Linked DNA regions of Thiorhodovibrio frisius. The protein of the gene in region 1 interacts with the protein of each later gene in a pairwise test. Links are inferred from orthologs where the notes say so. Each region holds a gene or a part of one and is shown on either strand. Other genes may lie near its edges.

Region 1 (5,623 bases):
GACGTCCAGTGCGTCAAGTGTGGCGGCAGTGGTTGTCGTATCTGCAAGCAGAGCGGCTGGCTTGAAGTCTTGGGCTGCGGCATGATCCACCCGGAGGTGTTCCGCCATGTTGGCATCGATACCGAGCGCTTCCAGGGCTATGCCTTTGGCATGGGGGTAGAGCGCCTAGCCATGCTGCGTTATGGCGTAGACGATTTGCGGCTGTTCTTCGAGAACGATCTGCGCTTTCTGGCGCAGTTTCGTTGAGCGACCCCAATGATTCAGCTCCCACCAGCCACCCACTCAATTCTTAACACAAGACAAACACCATGCGACTGAGCGAAGCCTGGCTGCGCGAATGGGTCGACCCACCCATCGATACCCAAACGCTGACTGATCAACTCAGCATGGCCGGACTTGAGGTCGATGCGCTTGCGCCCGTAGCGGGTGAATTTACCGGTGTGGTCATCGGCCGGGTGCTCAGCGTCGACCCGCATCCGGACGCCGCCAAACTGCGCCTGTGCCAGGTAGATGCCGGTCAGGGCGCCCCGCTACAAATCATCTGTGGCGCGGCCAATGTCGCCGCCGGGCAGCAGGTGCCTGTCGCGGTGATTGGCGCCCGCCTGCCGGGCGATTTCAAAATCAAAAAAGCCAAACTGCGCGGAGTCGAATCCTTCGGCATGATCTGCTCGGCTTCCGAACTCGGCCTGGCGGAATCTTCCGAGGGCATCCTGGTGCTGCCGGAGCATGCCCCGGTGGGCGACGACTTCCGTGCCTGGATGGGCTTGGATGATCATTCCATCGAGCTGGATCTAACGCCCGACCGCGGCGACTGCCTGAGCCTGGCCGGCGTGGCGCGTGAGGTCGGCGTCATCAACCGCCTGCCGCTCTCAGGTCCTACATTTGACCCGGTCGCGCCGGCCAGCGACGAGCGCTGGCCGCTTGAGATCAGTGCCACCGACGCCTGCCCGCACTATGTCTGTCGCCTGGTGCGCGACATCGACTCCAAGGCCCAGACCCCACTGTGGATGCAGGAGCGCCTGCGCCGCTGCGGTCTGCGCCCCATCAGCCCGGTGGTGGATGTCACCAACTATGTGCTGCTCGAACTCGGCCAGCCGCTGCACGCCTTCGATGCCGAGCGCCTGACCGGGGCGGTTCAGGTGCGCCTCGCGCGCGACGGCGAACCCCTGACTCTGCTGAATGACGAACAGATCAAACTCCAACCGGATACCCTGGTCATCGCTGATGACAGCGGCGCCATTGCCCTTGCCGGCGTGATGGGCGGCGCCTCCACAGCGGTCTCGGAGAGCACCCGGCACATCCTGTTTGAAAGTGCCTTTTTCACGCCCCAAGCTGTCGCCGGGCGCGCTCGCCGCTATGGGCTTCACACAGATGCCTCGCACCGTTTCGAGCGCGGCGTCGATCCCGAATTGCAGGTCCGCGCCATCGAACGCGCCACCAGCCTCTTGCTTGATATTGCCGGCGGCACACCCGGCCCGGTGGTGGCCGCGCGGAGCGAATCCGAACTGCCACAGCGCCCCTCTATCAGCCTGCGCCCTGATCGCATCCCCCGTCTGCTCGGCATCGAACTCCAGACCACCGAGGTCGAAGACATTCTGACCCGGCTCGGCTTGCAGCTTGCACCCGCAGCCGATGGCTGGCAGGTGCAGGTTCCGGGCCATCGCTTCGACCTGCGCCGCGAAGCGGACCTGATCGCCGAGCTTGGGCGCATCTACGGGTATGATCGCATCCCCCGCAGCCAGTCCCAGTCCGCCACCCGCATGAGCGCCCCGCGCGAGGCGGATTTCGACCTCGACCAGGCACGGGCGCGACTCGTCGGCAACGGCTACTTCGAAGCGGTTACCTACAGCTTTATCAGCCCCGCCCAGCAGGCGCTGATCGACCCCGAGACGCAAGCACTAGCGCTCAGCAACCCTATCTCAGCCGAACTGTCGGTGATGCGCACCAGCCTGTGGCCCGGACTGTTGCAAACCGCGCAGCAAAACCTGGCGCGCCAACAGAACCGGGTGCGCCTGTTTGAGACTGGCCTGCGCTTTCGTGTCGAAGGCGAGCAGGGACTGCTACAGGAACCCATGCTCGCCGCCCTGGGCATCGGCGATGTAATGCCAGAACAATGGGGCATGGCCGCACAGCCGGTCGATTTTCACCACATGAAAAACGACCTGCACAGCCTGCTGGCACTGACCGGCCGGGCGCCGGAGTTCAGCCTGGTGACAGGCGCGCATCCGGCCCTGCATCCTGGACAATGTGCGCGTATTGAGCGCGCCGGTGCCGAGCTCGGCTGGATCGGCATGCTACATCCGGGCGTCGCCAAAGCGCTTGACTTGCCTGATGCCACCTACCTGTTTGAACTGCGGCTTGCAGGCTTGGCTGATGGCGCCGTGCCAAACTTCTCGCCCCTGTCCAAATTTCCGTCCATCCGCCGTGATCTCGCGCTGCTGGTTGATCGCTCCACTCCATGTGCCGCAATCGAGGCCGCAGCCCGCGCCGCTGGCGGCGACTGGCTGCGCGAGGCACTGGTGTTTGATGTCTATGCCGGCGAAAAAATTGATTCAGAGCGAAAAAGCGTCGCTTTGGGATTGATTTTACAAGCATCTTCTCAGACACTTACAGATCAGGACGTGGAGACGACAGTCACGCGCGTGCTAAACCGGCTAAAACAAGATCTGGGCGCCAGATTAAGGAGTTAACTCAGTGGCACTCACCAAGGCCGACATGGCGGATTACCTTTACGAAGAACTTGGTCTCAACAAGCGCGAGGCCAAGGATGTCGTGGAGATGTTTTTCGAGGAAATCCGCAGCGCCCTTGAGCGCGGAGAGCAGGTAAAGTTATCCGGTTTCGGCAACTTTGACCTGCGCGAAAAAAAGGAACGCCCGGGTCGCAACCCCAAAACGGGCGAGGAGATTCCCATCACCGCCAGGCGCGTGGTCACCTTCCGCCCCGGACAAAAACTCAAGTCACGGGTCGAAGCCTATGTCGGAACTGAATAGCAGTAAGGACAGTAAGGAAGAGTTACCGCCGATTCCCGGCAAGCGCTACTTCACCATTGGCGAAGTGAGCGAACTCTGCGACGTCAAACCCCACGTCCTGCGCTACTGGGAGCAAGAATTCCCCCAGCTTAAACCGGTTAAGCGCCGCGGCAACAGGCGCTACTATCAGCGCCACGACGTGCTGATGGTGCGCCAGATTCGCAGCCTGCTCTACGATCATGGCTTTACCATCGGCGGTGCCCGCCAGCAGCTCTCAAGCGACACGGCCAAACAGGACGTGTCTCACAGCTCGCAAATTATCCATCAAGTGCGCCTTGAGCTTGAGGAAGTCTTGCTAACGCTCAAACGCCGCACAAGCCAAGGCTGACCCCGTCCCAAGGCTGGTACCCGTCCCAATCCGGCTAGCTGCGGGCTGCCGCGAACTCTTCAGCCAATCCCGATTATGGCCCCATGCGACAGCCCTCGCTGTCGCAACGCGCCATGAGTGCCGAGCGATTATTGCAACTCACGCGATAAACTTCATGCCCGCCGCTCTGGCTGTCGGCGCGACCACCGAGCAGTATCGCCCCGCGATCATCCACCTGACAGCCATGCCGGCGGGCGAGTTGTTCTGCCTCGTAAGACCATTGACCACGCGCAGGCGGCGGCTGATCACGGGCGGGCGCGCGCACAACAGCGTGGGTGGGTTGCGAACGCGATTCGGTTTCACGACTGCGACGCCCCCCCAGAGCTAAATCTTCCCACTGGCGACGCAGTGAAGCCAGGGCATTGTGCAAATTGGCACCATAGTCGTCGGTGACATCGCGCTGACTCTCTGCTCCAGTCCCTCGCAAACGGATCTCCGTTGCGGTCAAGGAGACGCGCACCCCGCCGGCGTCGCGCGCAAAACCGGCACGGATGCGCAGCAGCACCGGGATGGTCGCGCTGTCGCCATCCGCCGTGTTTTTCTCTTCGCGAATCGTGGTCTCGAATATCGAATAGTCAGGCGCACTCACCGCCACCTGCCACCCCTTCATCAGCGCAGCATCCAGCGCCAGCGCCTTGGCGCGCGGAATATTGGCCTGATCAAGATAGACGCTTGGAACCTCGTATGCGCGATTAGAGGATTCCGCAAGGGCGCCGGGGCCTGTCAGCATGGGCAACAGGCTCAGCAGCAATAGGCTCAGCAGAAACGGGAACGCGGACGCCATGCCGGTGAATCGCGAAGCAACTACCGCATCGCCTGGCAAATGCCGTCCTGGCATTTGACCAGCAAATTGCCGCCATTGCGGCAGCCAACTTCATGCAGCTCGAAAGAGGCGGTTTTTCGCAACAAGGCAGCGCCATTGTCGCTCAGCTCGCAGCCGCGCTGTTCGGCAAACCGCTCGGCATAGTAAGACCAGGTGCCGGCACCGGTATTGAGCACCAGCATCGGGTTTGATGCACTGCTTTGGGTGTCAGCGCCGATGCGTGCCGAGGGCGCCATCGCAGCGCTGGTTCCCCCCGCAACCGACCGGACCGGACCCGGGTCCGACGCTGGCGCCTCTGAAGGAACAACATCCGCAGCGACCTGGGCGGTGGTTTCGACCGGAGCCGAAGAGGCCGCAATGGCAGCAGCCGCGCTAGGGCTGGTGATGTCATCCGGGGCGGGCGCTGCCGGCGCTTCTGGCACCGGCGCAGGCGAGGCAAGACGGTGCTCAGTGGCCAGCCAGGCGCTTTGCAGGGCGCTTAAGGAAACGGCCAGATCCTGCTCGAAGTCATCGGTATATTCAATGCGCTTCTCGCTCTCGCTGCCGGGGTTTACCACCATAAAGGCGCGCAGGCCAACCTCGGTGCCAGTCTCGCGCTCAACCAAATCGGCCTCCACCTGCACCTTGGGCGCCGGCCCGCCAGGCAGCGTGCCAAGCGCGACCGCCTGCGGTGACGCAGGGGAAATGCTGCGCTCAAGAATCAACCTTTGTTGCTCAGTGTCAGATCCATCCGCCGGACCATCCGCCGGAACCAGATCCCAGCCCTTGCTGAGCGCCGCGGCCATGGCAACCGAGCGGGCCTCGTCAATGCTGGCCCCCCCCAGCAGGGTGCTGGGCAGCCCGCTGACCCCGCCAAAGCCACCAGGCCCGGTTGGGGTGGTTGCGCAGCCGCTGCCAAAGAGTACCAGGCCGATCAGTAGCAAGGCCGGCAGCGCAGCCGGGCCTCGCCGACACCCGCGCACAGCATCTGCTGCGATGCGCGCATTGCCACGCCCCGGCATGAGCCTCTGCGTTGAGAAAAAACAAACCAAACAAACAGCCATATTAATGCCAACCTCTACCCATACCAGCCGCGAATGCTAGCACAATACAGCCCAATTCCCCTATTGGTCAGCACCAAACGCCAATTGGTGCGGGTTGGCGAGCTGCCACTGGGATTTGTAGATAACACTCAGATCGCCAACGGACACAAGCTCCTCGAGGATCTGTGACTCCGGTCTGTGCTGGCACAAGCCGAGGTACTTGCAACACGGCAGTTTCAGGCTCAACCAGCAGTCCCCCGCCATGGTCGTAGCCAGCTCCCCTTGCTGGCACGCAACGATCTCAGCGACCGCTCTGCACCATCTGCCGAGTAACTGAGGATTGCGAATCTTCATTGCAAACCCAAGGCTAATCCCTAGAAT
Region 2 (2,975 bases), 1.2 Mb from region 1 along the record:
AGTCGCGGGCTGATTTTTTGCTAACCGGCGCAAGAGTCGGGGAGAGGTCTAGATGAACTTTTTCATTTCCGATGCCATGGCCCAGGCTGAAGGGGCGGCGGGTCCGGCTGATTCCTTTCTTGGTCTACTCTTTCCTATCGGCCTGATCATTATTCTCTACTTTTTAATGATTCGCCCGCAGATCAAGCGCCAAAAGGAGCACAAGGCGCTGGTGGATGGGCTGAGCAAGGGGGATGAGGTGATTACCATGGGTGGAGTGGCCGGTCGTATTGTCGATATCGGTGACAATTTCGCCCAGTTGGAGGTCGCCGATGGGGTGACCATTAAAATCCGCCGCGCGTCGGTGGAGGCCGTGTTGCCCAAGGGTTCACTAAAGGAACTCTAGCATCATCTGCGCGCTGGCGTTTGGCGGTGGCGTGCTGATTTGGTGCATGAACGAACGAAAGGCGAGTGGGTCGTTGGGGTCGGTCCGGAGACGGACTGACTCTGCATCGCCCCTCAGCCGCCTTCTCATTCTACTACTATCCCCAATTGCAACAATTCTGCAATGAATCATTATCCGCTGTGGAAAAATCTGCTGATTCTGGGTGTCGTCCTGGTCGGGCTGGTGCTCGCGCTGCCCAATTTGTTCTCTCAGGACCCCTCGATCGAAATTACCGCCGAGCGTGGTGTCGAACTCAATGATGGCAGCATCGCCGAGATTCGCGCAGTGTTCGAGAATGCCGACGTCCCGGTAAAGGGCATCGAGCCGCTCGACGGCGACCGGCTGCTTGCGCGCTTTCGCACTTCCGGCGAGCAGTTGCGCGCGCTTGAGGTGATGGAGACCACTCTGGCCGACCGTTACCGTAGCGCACTAACACTCTCGCCTGATCTGCCGGGTTGGCTCGATGCGATGGGCTTGCAGCCGATGTTCCTTGGGCTTGATTTGCGCGGCGGTATTCATGTGCTGATCGATGTTGACATGGATGCGGCGGTATCGCAGGCGCTGGAGCGCTACACCGGCGACATCCGCACCGAATTGCGTAAGGCCAAAATTCGTTATCTCACGGTGCTGCGCGAGGGCGACCGAGTGGAGGTGCGCTTTAAGGATGCAGAGACCCGCGATGCGGCGGCCCAGCGGATTCGCCGTGAGTTTCCAAATCTGACAGTCGAGACGGCTGAACGCGATGGGGACTTCTATGTGACCAATAGCCTGCCGCCGGCCCAGCGCGAGGAAGTCAAGCGCTTCGCCATGCAGCAGAACATTACCACGCTGCGTAATCGAGTCAATGCGCTAGGTGTGGCTGAGCCGATTATCCAGCGTCAGGGCGAGCGGCGTATCGTGGTGCAATTGCCCGGCGCGCAGGATCCAGGTCGGCTGAAGGATCTGCTCGGCGCCACCGCGACGCTTGAGTATCGCTTGGTTGATACCGAGCATAGCGTCCAAGATGCGATTGATGGGCGAGTGCCGGTGGGTGCGGCTCTGTATAAAGAACGCAACGGACAGCCCATCTTGCTCAAGCGGCGGGTGATTGTGACCGGCGATCAGATTACTGATGCCTCGGCCGGCTTTGACCAGCAGTCGGGCTCGCCAGCGGTCTTTGTGAGCCTTGATGGACCCGGCGCGCGGCGCATGCGCAATGTGACGACCGAGAATGTCGGCAAGCCGATGGCGGTGGTCTTTATCGAAAATCGCACCCTCACGCGCATGGTCGATGGCGAGCCGGTGAAGACGCGCGAGCGCACTGAGGAGGTCATCAGCGTAGCCAATATCCTGGAGCCCTTTGGCCGGCGCTTCCAGACCACTGGTCTCGATAGCAGCGATGAGGCGGCCAATCTGGCCCTGCTGCTGCGCGCCGGCGCTCTGGCTGCGCCCATTGAGATCGTTGAGGAGCGTACCGTGGGTCCGAGCCTGGGGCAGGACAACATCGACCAAGGCTTCCTGTCGGTGCTCATTGGCCTGCTCGCGGTGGTGGTCTTTATGGCAGTCTACTATCGCCTGTTTGGCTTGGTGGCCGATTTGGTGCTGGTAGTCAATCTGGTGATGATCGTTGCCGTGCTCTCGCTCTTGCAGGCGACCCTGACCTTGCCGGGCATTGCCGGCATCGTGCTGACCGTGGGTATGGCGGTGGATGCGAACGTGCTTATTTTTGAGCGCATTCGGGAGGAGATTCGCAATGGCAGCTCCCCCCAGGCCAGCATTCATGCGGGCTATAATAAAGCCCTGTCGACCATTGTCGATGCCAATGTGACAACGCTGATTGCCGCCGTGGTGCTCTTTAGCTTTGGTACCGGGCCGATCAAAGGCTTTGCGGTGACGCTGTTCATTGGCATTGTTACTTCCATGTTTACGGCCATTCTGGGCTCGCGCGCGCTGATCAACCTGATCTACGGCGGGCGGCGGGTAAAGACGCTGGCTATTTAACTCCCAGCGTACATGAACCTTCGGCTTGTTTTGGACCGGGCAGCGGTCACGGGGGACGTCGTAAACCCTTCCATGGGGACTTCCCGGCGGCATCCCTGATCCGACTAAGGGCCGCCGAGACCCCCGTGACCGCTGCCCGGCCCAAAACCAAAAACGTATTTGTTACAGCTAAACTTATTTCGAACGCGCACGGCGGAGAACAGCATGGCGCACACCCAACTGATCAAAGAACTCAATATCGATTTTGTCGGTAAGAACCGGATTGCGGTGATTGCATCCAGCGTGCTGATGGTGGTGTTTTTGTTGTCGATTCTGGTGCGCGGCTTTAATTTTGGCCTTGATTTCACGGGCGGTACCGTGATCGAAGTGGGCTACGAACAGCCGGCGGAGCTGGCGGCCGTCACCCAGGCATTGGTCGATGAGGGCTTTAGCGATGCCGTGGTGCAGTATTTCGGCTCGCGCCACGATGTGCTCATCCGTCTCGCGCCGCGCGATGATGAAGAGTCTAGCGCCGAGTTCAGTGACCAGGTGTTTCGCACGCTGAGTGCCCAGTCAGAGGGGGCGGTGGAGC

Evidence for each region. The genes of interacting proteins can lie anywhere in the genome.
Region 2: the proteins of pheT (region 1) and secD interact in binary tests that used the Escherichia coli proteins (3 or more experiments, as listed by UniProt). The link is inferred for Thiorhodovibrio frisius from one-to-one orthologs.

The regions. Positions count from the first base shown.
Region 1 is NZ_CP121471.1:2,227,650-2,233,272, reverse strand. What follows is about bases 1-2,999. They hold pheT (phenylalanine--tRNA ligase subunit beta), read left to right. Parts: upstream 1-308; coding sequence 309-2,690; downstream 2,691-2,999. Other genes in these bases: Thiofri_RS10460 (MerR family transcriptional regulator), read left to right, coding at 2,975-2,999; ihfA (integration host factor subunit alpha), read left to right, coding at 2,695-2,991; pheS (phenylalanine--tRNA ligase subunit alpha), read left to right, coding at 1-246. Also shown: more of Thiofri_RS10460, read left to right, coding at 3,000-3,358; Thiofri_RS10455 (hypothetical protein), read right to left, coding at 3,432-4,181; Thiofri_RS10450 (hypothetical protein), read right to left, coding at 4,202-5,221.
Region 2 is NZ_CP121471.1:1,055,146-1,058,120, forward strand. Bases 31-2,975 are described here. They hold secD (protein translocase subunit SecD), read left to right. Parts: upstream 31-547; coding sequence 548-2,404; downstream 2,405-2,975. Other genes in these bases: yajC (preprotein translocase subunit YajC), read left to right, coding at 53-385; secF (protein translocase subunit SecF), read left to right, coding at 2,609-2,975. UniProt on the Escherichia coli protein: Part of the Sec protein translocase complex. Interacts with the SecYEG preprotein conducting channel. SecDF uses the proton motive force (PMF) to complete protein translocation after the ATP-dependent function of SecA.